DNA from 4 places in the Solibacillus sp. R5-41 genome. Region 3 is predicted to be linked to each of the others. Evidence: predicted binding sites of a transcription regulator. Region 3 holds the regulator's gene; each other region holds the start of a gene.
What was found. The regulator LexA, encoded in region 3, represses DNA repair genes until DNA is damaged. The targets are predictions, from matches to a motif close to CGAACATATGTTCG.
Positions count from the first base shown of each region.

Region 1: the regulator LexA is predicted to act here: its motif matches at 1,729-1,742, upstream of CSE16_RS09245 (DUF6434 domain-containing protein).
Region 2: the regulator LexA is predicted to act here: its motif matches at 1,881-1,894, upstream of CSE16_RS18685 (carbohydrate kinase).
Region 4: the regulator LexA is predicted to act here: its motif matches at 1,658-1,671, upstream of uvrB (excinuclease ABC subunit UvrB).

Region 1 is NZ_CP024123.1:1,923,376-1,927,461, forward strand. Features, by position in the region: gene CSE16_RS09235 (endonuclease V) at 1-656, shown strand, start outside; gene CSE16_RS09240 (hypothetical protein) at 929-1,369, opposite strand; gene CSE16_RS09245 (DUF6434 domain-containing protein) at 1,780-2,358, shown strand; gene CSE16_RS09250 (class I SAM-dependent DNA methyltransferase) at 2,439-3,209, shown strand; gene CSE16_RS09255 (protein kinase family protein) at 3,321-4,086, shown strand, end outside.
Region 2 is NZ_CP024123.1:3,756,736-3,760,821, forward strand. Features, by position in the region: gene CSE16_RS18680 (pseudouridine-5'-phosphate glycosidase) at 1-756, opposite strand, end outside; gene CSE16_RS18685 (carbohydrate kinase) at 756-1,844, opposite strand; gene motB (flagellar motor protein MotB) at 2,278-3,042, opposite strand; gene motA (flagellar motor stator protein MotA) at 3,026-3,826, opposite strand; gene CSE16_RS18700 (aminopeptidase) at 4,025-4,086, shown strand, end outside.
Region 3 is NZ_CP024123.1:2,944,794-2,948,879, forward strand. Features, by position in the region: gene CSE16_RS14555 (glycosyltransferase) at 1-144, opposite strand, end outside; gene CSE16_RS14560 (YneB family resolvase-like protein) at 476-1,132, opposite strand; gene CSE16_RS14565 (cell division suppressor protein YneA) at 1,119-1,457, opposite strand; gene lexA (transcriptional repressor LexA) at 1,627-2,247, shown strand; gene CSE16_RS14575 (gamma-glutamyl-gamma-aminobutyrate hydrolase family protein) at 2,295-2,987, opposite strand; gene CSE16_RS14580 (prepilin peptidase) at 3,066-3,818, opposite strand; gene CSE16_RS14585 (5' nucleotidase, NT5C type) at 3,964-4,086, opposite strand, start outside.
Region 4 is NZ_CP024123.1:684,690-688,775, forward strand. Features, by position in the region: one part of gene prfB (peptide chain release factor 2) at 1-193, shown strand, start outside; gene CSE16_RS03125 (competence protein ComK) at 284-775, opposite strand; gene CSE16_RS03130 (IDEAL domain-containing protein) at 1,158-1,400, shown strand; gene uvrB (excinuclease ABC subunit UvrB) at 1,744-3,726, shown strand; gene uvrA (excinuclease ABC subunit UvrA) at 3,732-4,086, shown strand, end outside.

The DNA.
Region 1 (4,086 bases), 1.0 Mb from region 3:
AAAGAGAACAAGAAAAATGGATATCTAAGATTTCATTAAAAAATAATTTTGAGTTAGCAGATATTCATATGGTAGCTGGAATTGATATTGCATATTGGACAGAGGGAAAAGTAGATTATGGGGTTTGTTGTATTGTCGTAATAGATTATATTACAAAACAAATCATAGAAGAAGTAGAATATTGGGGACAAATAGATGTGCCATATATTTCAGGATATCTGGCTTTTCGGGAACTTCCTGTGGTAATGGAAGCAGCGAAAAAGCTGCAATGTAAACCGGATCTTTATATGTTTGATGGGAATGGCTATCTTCATTATAGGAATATGGGAATCGCAACCCATGCTTCATTTTATTTAAATAAGCCTACGATAGGTGTTGCAAAAAGTTATTTGAAGATAAAAGATACGGATTTCCAAATGCCTAAAAATGAAATGGGTGATTTTACTTATATAGAGGTTGATGGAGATGTTTATGGGGCGGTGATGAGAACGAGAAAGGATGTAAAGCCCATTTTTATTTCATGCGGTAACTGGATTGATTTGGAGACTTCAATAAAAATAACTCTACATTTTGTAGAAAAAAATAGCCGATTACCAATTACGACACGTTATGCAGATTTAGCTACTCATGAGAGTAGAAGAAAATATACTCAATAGATTAATTTTAGTATCTATTTTACTATTAGTTGAGAAAATAGAGGTAGAATGAATAAAGATAGAAAATATATGAACTTAAAGCACTTGATTGCCTATAACAGGCGACAAGTGCTTTTTCGTATTTTCATATTCATAGATTGAGAAGATGATGATTATTTAGTTAGTGTACTAAGTGTTAAATTTTATACAAGTACTAGCATCAAGGGGAAGAAAAGGCGATGGAAATAGAGGTTTCGATATTAGTATTCGCCAACCTGCTCACCTCGGATTCATTAACCTTTTTTTCGAATGTGAGAAAAAATGAAAAATCCGACAAGCAAAATCGCAAAAATCCCTAATCCTTGATAAATATATTGGGTGAATTCCTTTTTGTACGTGTATTCACCTTCTCTAATTGCTTTAATAAATTTCCCGTTCTTATCTTGAATAGCGATGGCAACCACTGTATCAATACCCTTGATAGAAAAATATTTCGTTCCTTTTGGATAGACATTTGAAAAATTACCACCATATGACTCCATATCTGAATATGACGTCACTTTTCCAATTTGTTTGTCAATATTAGTGACCGCTTCCTCGCTAATCACATAAATAGAATCATCCCAAACGACAAAAGGGTATACCCAACTTGTTGCCATTGCATTATATGGGAAAAATAAACCGAATAAAATACTTATTCCTACTGTGAAAGGTAGAAAAGTTTTAAAATTCAAAATTTACACACCCCCAATATAGTTGCTATTATTTCATTCTAATAATTAGACTTTTAATCATGATGAAGGTTACAACAAATTTCATGACCTGACTTCACAATGAAGGTTAGTTTTCGAAGTGACCGAACAAAGATATAATGCTATTTTATATGAATTCCAATAATTAGATATTAATTGACAAAACTTTGGAAATAGATATATTGTTATAAAGAATCCCGTCGAGTAGAAAATGTTACACTGTATAGAGTCCGAATGATAGTATCACTGAATTTGAATATGGCGATGCTATTTATTTAATGCATTGTTTCAGAATAATTTAAAGCATTTTCGCTCATGATTGTATTTATTTTTGATTATTAGGAACAAATGTTCTATAATCGATATAAGTATATATGGAGGTGCAGCTTAATTTGAGACCAAATCTAACAAAAGATATTAGTGTCGAAAGTTTTAAAGATTTCTATTGGTTAAAGGAAGAATTGCAGTCATTTTGTAGAGAAAATGGACTTAGTGCTACTGGATCGAAAATAGAATTATCTGATAGAATTGAAATATTTCTTCAGACAGGTGAGATAAAAAAGCCTATCAGAAAATCAAGAGTCAATAAGAAGATAGAATCACAAGTAGATTTAAGTCTTGATACCTTCATTACGGAAAACCATCGTTGTAGTCAAGATGTAAGAGTGTTTTTTAAGGCAGTTATTCCGAAATTCCATTTTTCCACCTATATCCAAAACTACTTTAAAAACAATGTAGGAAAGACTTATCGTGATGTTGTAAATGCTTGGTATGAGGAAGAAGAACGACAGAAAGACCCATCATACAAGAAAAAAATTGGACCTCAATTTGAATACAATCAATTCATTCGTGACTTTTTTGCAGACCAGAAAAATCAATGCAAAAGTCGTGAAGAAGCGATAAAAGCCTGGAATGAAATTAAGAAACTTTCTGGAAGCAACAAATATGAATCCAGTAATTTCCCCTTATAAACACTTTGATATTTGAATTGTATGTTCAAGTAAGCCACAATCTATACGAAAACACCTTATTTTAATAGAAGGAGAACAAAATGACATTAAACAATTTTGAAGAATACGAAGATCCTATATTATATGATCAAGAAAATGAAACGTATATGCCCGAAATTCCTTTCCTATTAAAATGGGCATTCAAAAAGCAAGGATTCATAATCGATTTAGCTTGTGGGACGGGGAGAGTTACGATTCCGTTAGCGGAAAATGGACATAGGCTTATCGGGGTTGATATACATAAAGGGATGTTAGATGAAGCCCGAAAAAAATCAGGTCAGCTTGATTTGCAAATAGAGTGGATCGAGCAAGATTGTACGAAGTTAAATTTAAATGCCAAAAGTAATTTAATCTATTCAGTCGGTAATTCGTTTCAGCACTTCCTTACTAACGAAGCACAGGATGAGTTGCTGTCTTCTGTAAATAATCATTTAGAAATGGGCGGGGTTTTTATTTTTGGCACTAGATTCCCAAGTGTGGAGGAATTGCTACAACCACCTACAGAAGAATATTGGAAAACGTACACTGATCGTGAAACGCAGCATACAGTGGATGTTTTTACGATTAGTGAATACGATTCTTTAGACCAAATTCAACATTATACGACAATAAGGAAATATAAAAACCAGGATGGCAATTTAATAGACGAAAAAAGCACTAACATTCGTTTACGATACGTATTTCCAAAAGAAATGGAAAGACTTTTAAACGCTCAAGGTTTTGAAATTCTTCATTTATACAAGGATTGGAAAGAAACACCTGTAACGAATGATAGCTATGAGATGATTTATGTATGTAAAAAAATTCGGTAACGTTCAGGGGAATAGGAAAAAAAACCTTAACTTAAGTTGGTTATAATTTTTAGTTGAGTGGCATTTATATACTAAATACGGAAATCTGTTAACAGAACAGCGGAGGTACTTATGATTGAGTACGTTTGTAAAGCCTTTGGGATACAGCCTGGTTCATTTAAGTATTTCCGACAGGGTGAAAGGTTACTAATAAAAGTTACATCTATAACAGGTGAGGATTATTACATAAAGGGCGAACAAACGGAGCGATCCTATACAGAAGCATGCTGTCAATTTGCACAGAAGTTACTTGAAAACGGAATACTGGTCACGAAATATCTTAAATCAGACGAAAAAATGTTTACAATTGTTTATAATCCGTATTTAATTACGATGGAGAAAGCGATAATTGGTGAAGAATTAACGAAAGTTAATGATGGAATCATTGAAATACTCGGACGATTTTTGGCGAGGCAGCATCAATTTTCACTCTCCATATGTTCACCATTTCAACAAGAGACGTCATGGAGTATGTTTGGTGGTAATGCGACAGAACTTTTAGGTGACTATGATGAAAATGAAAGAAGCTTTTGGGCGTTTCGAGATGCGTTTTATGCGCATCCAAAATTCTATTTAATAGAAGAACTTTATATGAAACATCGCAATCAATTGAATTCCGTTTGGTCGAACTTACCACAGTCTGCTGTACAAGGGGATTGCTGCTATTATAATTTTATTAAAACGCAGGAAGGCCTTACACTACTTGATTTCAATTTGGCTGGAAATGAAGTACTGTTAAATGAGTGTATTGCTGTCGGTGTTTATCATAGCTGGCATGTGGCATATGATGGGAGTCTTACACCGGAAGAACGGTTTGCATTATATATGAAGGCATATA
Region 2 (4,086 bases), 810 kb from region 3:
CGCTTCTGCTAATGCATTTTCGACAATTTCATTAATAAAGCTTGCTTCGATAGAATCTTCTACTGGAATTGGGTTAGCTACTAATGCCCCACCACGTAATCCTAAATCCCATTTTGCGCGTAAAATTGCAGCTGTTTCTTCTGGAGAATCTGAACGGAAGTTAACGTCAAATTCACTTTCACTTGTGTAGAAGGCTGGCAATTTATCTGTACCGTAGCCGATTACAGGTACACCTTTTGTTTCTAAGTATTCTAATGTTAATCCGATATCTAAAATAGATTTTGCACCTGCACAAACAACCGCTACATTTGTCATAGCTAATTCTTCTAGGTCTGCTGAAATATCCATTGTCGTTTCTGCACCACGGTGTACACCACCGATACCACCTGTTACGAATAATTCAATTCCTGCTAATTCAGCGCAAATCATTGTTGCTGCTACTGTTGTGGCACCAATTTTTTTTGTTGCTAATAAATAGCCGATATCACGACGTGATGCTTTTGCAACGCCTTGTGCATTACCGAACATTTCTAATTCCTCGTCCGATAATCCGATTTTAATTTTCCCATCGATAATTGCAATTGTTGCTGGCACAGCGCCACCATCACGAATAATTTGTTCTACTTCACGAGCTGTTTTCACATTTTGTGGGTATGGCATACCATGCGAAATTATTGTAGATTCCAATGCAATAATTGGTAACCCTTTTTCTTTTGCCTCTAAAACTTCTTGTGAATATGATAAGTATTGTTCCATTATAATTCCCTCCATTGATTTAATGCTTCATTTGTTAAATCGGGTCTTACTGTTTTTTCAGACTGTAATGTTTTTGATGCACTGACCAATCCTAGCTGAATCGCTACATCAAAATCTTCCTCATTAATAACACCGTGTAAAAATGCACTAACAAATGCATCCCCAGCACCTGTTACATCGACAATATCTGTAGTCTTTACGGCTTTGAAATATTGAATCTTTTCTTTATTCCCAGCCAATACACCGTTTTTCCCAAGCGTTAATATAACCGATTTTGCACCCATTTGTATTAACTGTCGAACTGCCGCTTCATAATGTTCCATATTTTCAAGTTTTACTTGTAAATACGTCTCGGCTTCATCACGATTACAAATGAAGTAACTTACACCAACTAAATTATCTGGCATATGGTTCATCTTAGGCGATGATACTGGCACGATGACAAACGGAATATTCCGCTGTCTTGCTAAATCCTTCGTGTATTGAACTGTCTCTGCCGGGCAATTTAAGTCAATAATAATACAACTCGCATTTTGCAATGTTGCTTCATGTTTTTCAAGCACAGTCGGCAATAATTTTTTATAAATCGACATATTGGCCATTGCAACAACTAGCTCACCATTATTATCTAGTACTGCTGTATAGGAGCCTGTTTTTTCATCTTGTAGCTTTTCTACAAGTTCAAAACTAACAAATGCTTCGCTAGATTTTTTAAGAAGCTCACCATCATGATCATCACCAAGTGTTGTCAATAATGAAACTTGATTGCCTAGTCGACCCAAATTTTCTGCAATATTACGTGCAACCCCACCAACACTTTCACCAACCGTCGCTGGATTGGACGTTCCTAATTGAACATCCTTTTCAATCGAAAATTTCCGATCCACATTTGCCCCGCCGATAGCTACAATTTGATTCTTTTCGGGTAGTACGTAAGCTCGTCCAATAATTTCCCCTCTTTTTATTAAAGAAGAAATCATATTCGCTAATGCTGGTCGAGACATACCTAATTGCTGTGACATTTCTTGCTGTGATAAATATGGATTTTTTTTAATCAGTTGGAAGACTAATTTTTCTTTTTCATTCATAGTCTCACCTCCTAACAGGAACTTTTGTTTAAATTATAAACTTTTGTTTGATGGATGTCAAAATTTTTTTCATGCAATTTCATTAAAACCTCCTAATTGTTGACCAGTATTATATTGTTTCCTCTAATTAATAGCTTTATAACTACAAAAAAAGTGCTATTTTGAATTGAACAAAATAGCACTTCTTATTCGATAAATTACACCTCGGCTAACTCTTGTCCAGATTTTTTTCGAGCAAGCTCGAAAAAAATCTGTAACATCCGCAGTGGGCATTGGACCAACACGATGTTGGTCAGTCAGTCGTTGCCGTACGACGCGGCGCACTTAGCCTTAGTTCCCCTATTCAGCCGGAGTTTGAACCCCCACTGAATCAAGGTCATACTTGGGCATTCATCCCCCACTTATAGAAGTGGGAAACTTTTGCTGAAACAAGTTATTCTACAATTACTTGTCCTTCTTCATTCACACGAGGTTGGACAAGTACCTCTACTCGGCGGTTTTTTGCACGGCCTTCTTCTGTATCGTTTGTAGCGATCGGTTTATATTCGCCGTAACCTTTTACGCTGAAATAATTTGCATCCAGCTCTTCATTGCCACTTACTAATATTTTCATAAAGTTTACCGCACGTAATACAGACAATTCCCAGTTTGATTCAAATTCATTAGTTTGAATTGGCACATTGTCTGTGTGACCTGTTACAACCACATTACGTGGTGGATCAAACATTATAATTTGCGATAATTCAGTTGCAATTGCCATATATTCGTCTTTTACTTCTGCTTTACCCATATCAAAAAGAACACTGTCACGGATTGTTATTAGTAATCCTTCATCCGTCATTTGTGTTTCAAATAACTTCTCTAGTTCATTCACCGCAATAAACTCATCCATTCGCTCCTGAACCTCTTGTAAAGCCTTTTGATCTTCCAAATATTTCGTTGCACCCGATTGAACATCAGGCGCTAAGCTATCTGGCGTTTGAATAACTGCAGGGTAATCTAAAACACTAGAGCCACTACTGAACACGTCATTAAATACAGCAGACATCTGTTCCAATTTCTTTTCATCAACTGTACTTGAAGCAAATAATACAATAAATAGGGCTAGAAGTAATGTTAAAATATCGGCGTATGGTACTAGCCATGATTCGTCAACATGTTCTTCATGTTTTTTATGCTTTTTATGCCTCTTTGCCAAGGCCATTCGCCCCGCTTTCCGTAATTTGCTTACGCTCTTCCATTGGTAAATATGAAGCTAGTTTTTGCTCAATCACACGAGGTGCTTCACCTTCTAAAACAGATAAAATCCCTTCAACCATCATGCGTTTTTGCTTTACTTCCATTGCGGATTTACGTTTTAACTTATTTGCAAATGGATGCCATAATACATAACCAGTAAAAATACCTAATAACGTTGCTACGAAGGCTGCTGAAATAGCAACACCTAGCTTATCAATGTCAGACATATCTTTTAACGCTGCGATAAGTCCTACAACTGCACCAAGTACCCCTAGTGTCGGAGCATATGTACCTGCCTGTGTGAAAATAGCAGCACCACTAGTATGACGATCTTCCATTGCCTCTACCTCTTCGGTTAATACATCACGAATGTAGTCCGCATTTTGACCATCAATAGCTAATGTTAAACCATTCTTTAAGAAGGGATCTTCTACTTCTGATGCTTTACTTTCTAAAGCTAATAACCCTTCACGGCGAGCTAAGTCCGCCCATTGAGAAAACATTTTAATCAATTCAATGTCACTCACCAATTTTTTTTCTGTAAATAAAATTTTAAAAAGACTCGGAATTCGTTTTAGTTCCTTCATTGGGAATGCGATTGTTACTGCAGCAATTGTACCAAAAATGATAATTAAAATAGCGGCAGGGTTTAACAATGCATCCGGTGTAACACCTTTTAAGAACATTCCCAGTAGCAGTGCAAAAAATGCTAGAATTATCCCAACAAGTGATGAAATATCCATATGTAGTTCCTCCAATTACTTTGTCTGTTTATTACTTCGGTCTATTTAACTTTTTATTTACTTCCTATACACTAGTATATAGGCAATTATTGTTTTTTTCGATGCAATAATACATTTTTCTCTGTATTTTGCTATTTTTGATTACATTGTATCAAAATTGCCAAAATTTATAGAAAACAAATTGGAGGAATGATTCAAATGGACTTAGACTTTCAGAGAAATTTAAAAAATTACGCGGAATTAGCAGTAAAAATAGGAGT
Region 3 (4,086 bases):
TGTACATCGATTTAATACAACAATAATCTCAACTTGATTCGTATATCCTTTTGAAGCCGCTACAATTGAATCCAAACATTTTCCAATATATTTTTCTTCATTGTGTGCAGGAATAATAATAGAAAACTTAATATTTTCTGTCATACTTCATTCCTCCTCTTCGAATTGTTGTAACAATGTCATAACTAAATTATATGCAGCTAATCGAATTTTTTATTAATAAAAACTACCAATTTTCGGCATATTTAGTTACAAATTTCGCAACATTTTATTAAGTTAGTTTCAATATGATGAGTCATCAGGAGAACCTATCTCCTTAGTAAAAGCATAATTTCAGACGTGACACAAAAATTGTGAAACTACTAGCTATCATTGTGCAAGGTTTACGCCATATCCATGCAAAAAATGCCAGTTAAGATAATTTCCAGATGTTTAGCTAAAAATCCGCTAAAAAAAAGACTTGAAGAGCAAGTGTTTACTCTTCAAGTCTGTCGATATGTTCAATATAACGTCGATGGACGGTCGCCTTGCTCACCTGATAGCCAAGTCCCGTTAACATATTGGCGATTTCTAAAAATGTTAACCCTTTTTGACGTAAATTCACAATTTCTTCGATTGGCACTTCTTTACGCTCTCTACCTTCTTGATTGCCTCTGTTTTTTAAGTTTTTTTCCGGCTTATACCCATTCTCAACAGCTCGGCGCATGCCACGGCGAATTTTAGCGTTATGCATACGGCGCTGGTATTCTTCAACAACTGCCAAAATTTCCAGTAGCATCGTATCCATTTCATTTAACGCTAATGGACCTGCATCATTTAACGAATAAACAGTTGCCTCCTGTTTTTGAATAAGGTGTAGAACCGCCATTCGCGCATTCCCACGCCCTAAACGTGTCTCATCTTGAACAAATAACGCTTTAATGTCGTACGCTTTCATATAATCAAGCATGTCGAGCAAGCCATCTCGGTCGACCTCATACCCGCTCTGTTGATCGCTGAACACTTGAAGGTCTACAAATTCATGTGACAATGCATACCGAGTCAGTTCTTCTTGCTGTCGTTTTAAAGATGTTTCTTGTGTAGATTTGTCGGTACTCACACGACAATAAATGACTGCTTTATTTTGATTCATTATTTTCACTCGCTACTTTAATAATATGTATTTCTGGTGATTCAGATAGCCCTACGATATATTTAGAGTTTTTTACGATGGGCACCAAAAGAAGTTGCCCACTAACAATTTTTTCATCGCGTAACGCATTTTCCTTTTTTACCGCAACAATCCACTCATGCTCTGTCATTTTACCACTATATTGCCCTGCTAACGACCATAAAGTATCCCCTTGTTCGATTGTAATGTGTTCGTATGCAGTAATGTGTTCATCTTTTACAAAAATAAATGCAATAAGAATAATTGAAAATAAGAAAAACATTGATACAAAGCTATTTAACTTCATTTTACCCAAAATAATTCGCCCCTTTTAGAATATACGTTCGGAATACATGTTCTATATATTAATGCGAACGTACGTTTTTGTCAACCTCTTTTAGAACCTATGTTTGCATTCTTGTTCGCATACTGGTATACTTAATTTAATAAATCTACTTATATAAGAGGTGAGAGCGTTGACAAAAATTTCAAAACGACAAGAAGCCATTTTAGCTTTTATAAAAGATGAAGTTCGTACAAAAGGCTATCCACCATCTGTCCGAGAAATCGGTGAAGCTGTTGGTTTAGCTTCAAGTTCAACTGTCCATGGGCATCTAGCTCGTTTAGAAAGTAAAGGACTTATTCGTCGTGACCCGACAAAACCGCGTGCCATTGAAATTCTTGAACAAGGAGACTCCACAATACCAAAACAAGGCGTCATTCATGTTCCACTAATCGGAAAAGTGACTGCTGGCCTCCCTATTTCTGCTATTGAAGATATTCAGGAATACTTCCCGCTACCCGATACATACGGTTCTTCTGAGGATGAATTATTCATGCTTGAAATTATGGGAGAATCTATGATTGAAGCTGGTATTTTAAATGGTGATTACGTGATTGTTAAAAAGAGTTCTACAGCAAGTAACGGTGAAATCGTTGTGGCTATGACGGAAGATGATGAAGCAACGGTTAAGCGCTTCTATAAAGAAAAAACATATTTCCGTTTACAGCCTGAAAATAGTTCAATGGAGCCAATTATCGTCAACCAAGTAACGATTCTTGGAAAAGTCGTTGGATTATACCGCAACGTGCATTAAAACATAAAAGCAGCAAAACGTATCGTAACGTTTTGCTGCTTTTTCTTTTATTTCTTTGTAGAAGCATCTATAAAACTTTTAAATAGTTTGTCAGATGGTGCATCATTTTCAAGCCCTTCTGGATGCCACTGGACACCGATACAATACGGATGCGTTGGATGCTCAATCCCTTCAATGACACCGTCTTTTGCACGGGCATTGATAATAAATCCATCCGCCACTGCATCAATAGCCTGATGGTGGAATGAATTCGTTAAAATCGTGGCCGCCCCAACAATTTGTTGCAGCTTTGATGGCTCGAGCTCCACTGTATGCGTAACTTCATGGCGCAGCGAAACTTGTGTATGTTTCAATACGTTTTCCACTTGTGTATCAATATCTTGATATAATGTCCCACCAAATGCCACGTTCATCACTTGCTCACCACGACAAATGCCTAAAATCGGTATTTCCCGTTCAAATGCGCGTTTCATAATAAGCATGTCACTTTTATCCCGTTCATCAATGACGACACCGAGCTTAAAATGGGGTTCTTGCCCAAATATTAAAGGATTCACATCATAACCACCAATTGATACAACACCGTCCACGATATCAAGTACTTGCTCGATATTTTCTTCGTTAATAACCGGCAAACAAATGGGCGTGCCACCTGCTTTTTTAATTGCATTAATGTATGTATTATTAATCTCTTTTTTACCTTCAACAGGATGCATCGTTAAGCCAATAACAGGTTTCATAATTGTCCTCCCAAAAATGTGATAATCGTAGCATACCACTAATTATCAGATTTGTGTGAACATTTAAATATTACCCCATCAAAATAATGATCCATACCACTGTAAAATCGGTTCGCCGTAAAAATAGACAATGATTGCAGCGAGTGCGATGGAAGGTCCAAATGGGACAGGTGTCTTTCTGCCCTTTTTACGGATTTTTAAGATGATGATACCCACCACCATGCCGATCATCGCCGCTAAAAAGAGCGTCAATAGCGTCTGTACCGTACCAAGGACAAGGCCGATGACGAAAAACAATTTAATGTCTCCCCCGCCCATGCCTCCTTTTGACACGACTGCAATTAATAATAAAATACCAAACCCAATTATTGCCCCTATTAAACTATCCCACCATGGTTCGAGTGGTGAAAATACGCGCGCAGTGATTAATAATGGAAGGAAAAATAATAATACTTTATCCGGAATGATCATATACGCAATATCAGAAACAGTAATAATCATAAGTAACGAAATAAATAATAGTGCCACGGCTAACTCTGACTGCCAACCAATTATCCAATACGAAAAGGCAAATAAACTAGCTGTTAAAAGCTCTGTTATCATATAAATTGGCGAATAACGCACACCACAGCCCCGACATTTCCCGCGCAATAATACAAACGAAAAAACAGGAATGAGGTCGATTATTGTTAGTTGACGTTGGCAGTTTGTGCAATGGGACCCTGGAGAAATAATGGACTCTTTTTTAGGTACCCGCAAACCGACCACGTTGAAAAAAGAGCCGAAGACAGCACCAAAAATGAAGGCAAAAATCGTATATGTAATCTCCATATGCAACGCTCCTATCTAAGTTCCGCTCGTACTTTTATTAGCTTCATAATAAAAAGGTGTCACTTATATGTCTACCGTTACAGTATTTGAATGCACCACTGTAAATGCATTTACTTCATCTCGTATTAAATAATAATTCGAATTACTATTGATTCACTTGCCCCATAAAATATGCTCGAACTTCCTGCCAGTTATTCACCCGCTCAAAACCTTCTACTGTTGCATTATAAGGCATGGCATACATAATACCTGTACCTTTGAACGCGGC
Region 4 (4,086 bases), 2.0 Mb from region 3:
ACAATTGGATGAAATTCGTGGCGAGCAGAAGGAAATCGGCTGGGGTTCACAAATTCGTTCATATGTATTCCACCCATATTCGATGGTGAAAGATCATCGTACAAATCATGAAACGGGAAATGTAGGTGCCGTAATGGATGGCGATCTAGATCAATTTATTACAGCATACTTACGTTCGAGAATTTCATATTGATTTTGATTGTTAATAGATAAGTTGCTGTCCCAAAAGTCATGTAAAAAGACTGGTGGGACAGCTTTTTTATGTTGAGCAATATGGAAGCAGCTATAATGTTGCATTACGTTTTAGTATCAAATGTTTATAGAACATGGAGGCCCGGACATATTGATGATTGAATGATTTGCAATGCAAGGGCAATCGTTCCTCGGAGCCATCTAAAAAAGTGACAATCGTTTCCTCGTTATGCTCCACAATGTTAATAATAGATTGGAAGGAAATCCAAATGTTTTGTGATGAACTTGGTGAGAAAAGAGGAAATAACACACATGGGTCACCAAAATCATAGGCAATCATAATGGGTAGCTTATGCTTATTTTTGCCGAAAAATTGTTTTGCTTGGAATAGGCTAGCTTGATAGGAACTCCCATGCAATTTGCACGTGTTGCGGATAATTTTTATTGGTTTATGCGGATAGATGACCTTCCCATGTTTATCGGAAACAAGCGTGTATGTTTTTTCACGATGCAAAATAGATTTTAAAAAATAAGTAGAGTTAGAGGCAATGTAACTAGAAACTTGAGGTAAATTTTTCGACATTTCATTTCTCCTTTATTATTTATTTTTGCTCGTCCAAAATCGAGTGCAACAAAATACAAGGAAAGCTAGAGGGAACCACTATCAATATAGCGATGAGTCAAAATTTAGTTCTACCATAGAACACTGCTAAGTTTGGGGCATCTGGGAGTTTAAGTTCATATCATTATGATCGGGGAAAGTTTGCAATTGTGTCTTATGTAATTTTGAGAGCTAATCAAAAGAACTAAAAACAAAAATTTCGCTATATGTTTAAAATAATACAAGTAAATACAAAAATCAACACTATTTTTTGAAAGTTCTGTTAGTTGATAATTATTCAGAATATATTGCAAATAAGGTCTCGTTTATTTTATAATAAATAAAAGAGATTGAGGTGATATCGATGGATAAATATTATTCATACACAGATTTTTTAAAAGCAGTTGGCCAACAGCCGGATAGCAATCAAGCCGAAAAATTGTTGAATGAAATTTATTTAGATTTGTTTTTAAATCGTTTACAACGTATGCATCGAATTGAACAACTAAAAGCACTCATCGATAAGTCATTGGATCAAAAAAATGAACAGAAATTTATTAACTACACTATGGAATTAAAAGAATTGCTAAAATCAACAACAGCTTAGCTAAAAATCACCTAATTTTAGGTGGTTTTTTTTATGGAGAAATAAGTATTTTAGATACTTCATGAGGATTTTGAGTAATTTGCTGGATATGTTAATGAGATTTATGGGGAAGACGGATAGAAAATTGAAAGTGTTGGATAGAAAGCCAAAAGTGACGAATAGCCGAAAAATTCCCACGTTATGGGACGTGTGCTTAAAACTACCCTAAAAATCCCATACTGAAAAACAAACCCTAAAAGAAATCCCGATATAAGAATCGAATATACGTTCGTTAAATTCTCGTAATTAAAAAAAGGATATGCTAAAATAGAACATAACAGATTTGAAGAAAGGACGAACATATATGACAGAACAATTTACAATCCAGTCCGCCTATAAACCGAATGGCGATCAACCCGCCGCAATCGCGCAGCTTGTACAAGGAATACAAGAAGGCAAGCACGAGCAAACCCTTTTAGGCGCAACGGGTACAGGAAAAACTTTTACCATTTCAAATGTCATTCAACAAGTCAAAAAACCAACGCTCATTATGGCGCATAATAAAACATTAGCTGGCCAATTATACAGTGAATTTAAAGAGTTTTTCCCGAACAATGCGGTCGAGTACTTTGTCAGTTACTATGATTATTTCCAGCCAGAAGCGTATGTGCCACAAACCGATACGTATATCGAAAAAGATTCGAGCATTAATGATGAAATTGATAAGCTAAGGCACTCAGCAACATCCGCCTTATTTGAGCGAGAGGATGTCATTATTATTGCGTCGGTTTCGTGTATTTACGGTCTCGGTTCCCCTGAGGAATACCGGGAAATGGTCGTGTCTATTCGTACAGGTATGGAAATTGAACGCAATCAGCTATTACGTAAGCTCGTTGACATTCAATATGAACGGAATGATATTAACTTTACGCGCGGAACATTTCGTGTACGAGGTGATGTGGTAGAGATTTTCCCTGCATCCCGTGATGAACACTGTATTCGTATCGAGTTTTTTGGAGATGAAATTGATCGTATTCGAGAGGTAGATGCACTGACCGGTGAAATTTTAACCGAGCGTGAGCACGTTGCTATTTTCCCTGCATCTCACTTCGTAACACGAGAAGAAAAAATGAAAGTTGCGATTGAAAATATTGAAAAGGAATTACAGGTGCGTTTAGAAAAATTACGTGCAGAGGATCGTTTATTAGAGGCACAGCGTTTAGAACAGCGTACAAATTATGATTTAGAAATGCTTCGTGAAATGGGCTTTTGTTCAGGCATTGAAAACTATTCACGCCATTTAACGTTACGTGAAGCAGGAGCGACGCCGTATACTTTGATCGACTATTTCCCAAAGGATTTTTTACTTGTTGTGGATGAAAGTCATGTTACATTACCGCAAGTACGTGGTATGTATAATGGTGACCAAGCACGTAAGCAAGTATTAGTAGAGCATGGTTTCCGTTTGCCATCCGCACTTGATAACCGACCATTAAAATTGGATGAGTTCCAATCGAAAGTGCATCAAGCCATTTATGTGTCAGCAACACCAGGACCGTACGAGCTTGAGCATACACCTGAAATGATCGAACAAATTATTCGTCCAACAGGGTTACTTGATCCAACATTGGAAGTGCGACCGATTGAAGGGCAAATTGATGATTTAATCGATGAAATTCATGAACGCATTCGAAAAAATGAGCGTATTCTCGTGACGACATTAACGAAAAAAATGTCAGAAGATTTAACGAATTACTTAAAGGAAATGGGCTTAAAGGTTGAATATTTGCATTCAGAAATTAAAACATTGGAGCGTATTGAAATTATCCGAGAGCTTCGAAAAGGGACGCATGATGTTTTGATTGGTATTAACTTATTGCGAGAAGGTCTAGACATTCCTGAAGTTTCCCTTGTCGTAATTTTGGATGCAGATAAAGAAGGATTTTTACGTTCGGAGCGATCATTGATTCAAACAATCGGTCGTGCCGCACGTAACTCAAATGGACATGTCATTATGTACGCGAATAATATGACCGAATCGATGAAAAAAGCGATTGAGGAAACGAAGCGACGTCGAGAAATTCAAATTGCTTACAATGAAAAGCATGGGATTACACCAAAAACCATAATTAAGAAAATACCTGACATTATTCGGGCTACGAAAGCTGCGGAAGAGGAAGAGCAATATATTACAAAGGTAACTGGCGGCAAGAAGCTGACAAAGAAGGAGCTTGAAAAATTAGTTGAAACGTTGCAACTTGAAATGAAGGAAGCAGCGAAAGCACTTGATTTCGAGCGAGCGGCAGAATTACGTGACATGATATTCGAATTGAAAGCAGAAGGGTGAAAAGCGTGAAAAATACAGAGATAGTTGTACAAGGAGCAAGAGCACATAATTTAAAAAATATAGATGTTACTATTCCACGTGACAAAATTGTTGTCGTGACGGGGCTTTCCGGTTCGGGCAAGTCCTCACTCGCTTTCGATACGATTTATGCAGAGGGGCAGCGACGTTATGTAGAGTCCCTATCTGCCTATGCACGCCAATTTTTAGGGCAAATGGATAAACCGGATGTCGATACAATTGAAGGGCTATCGCCTGCCATTTCAATCGACCAAAAAACAACTAGCCGTAATCCACGTTCAACGGTAGGTACAGTGACGGAAATTTACGATTATTTACGACTGCTTTATGCCCGTATTGGTA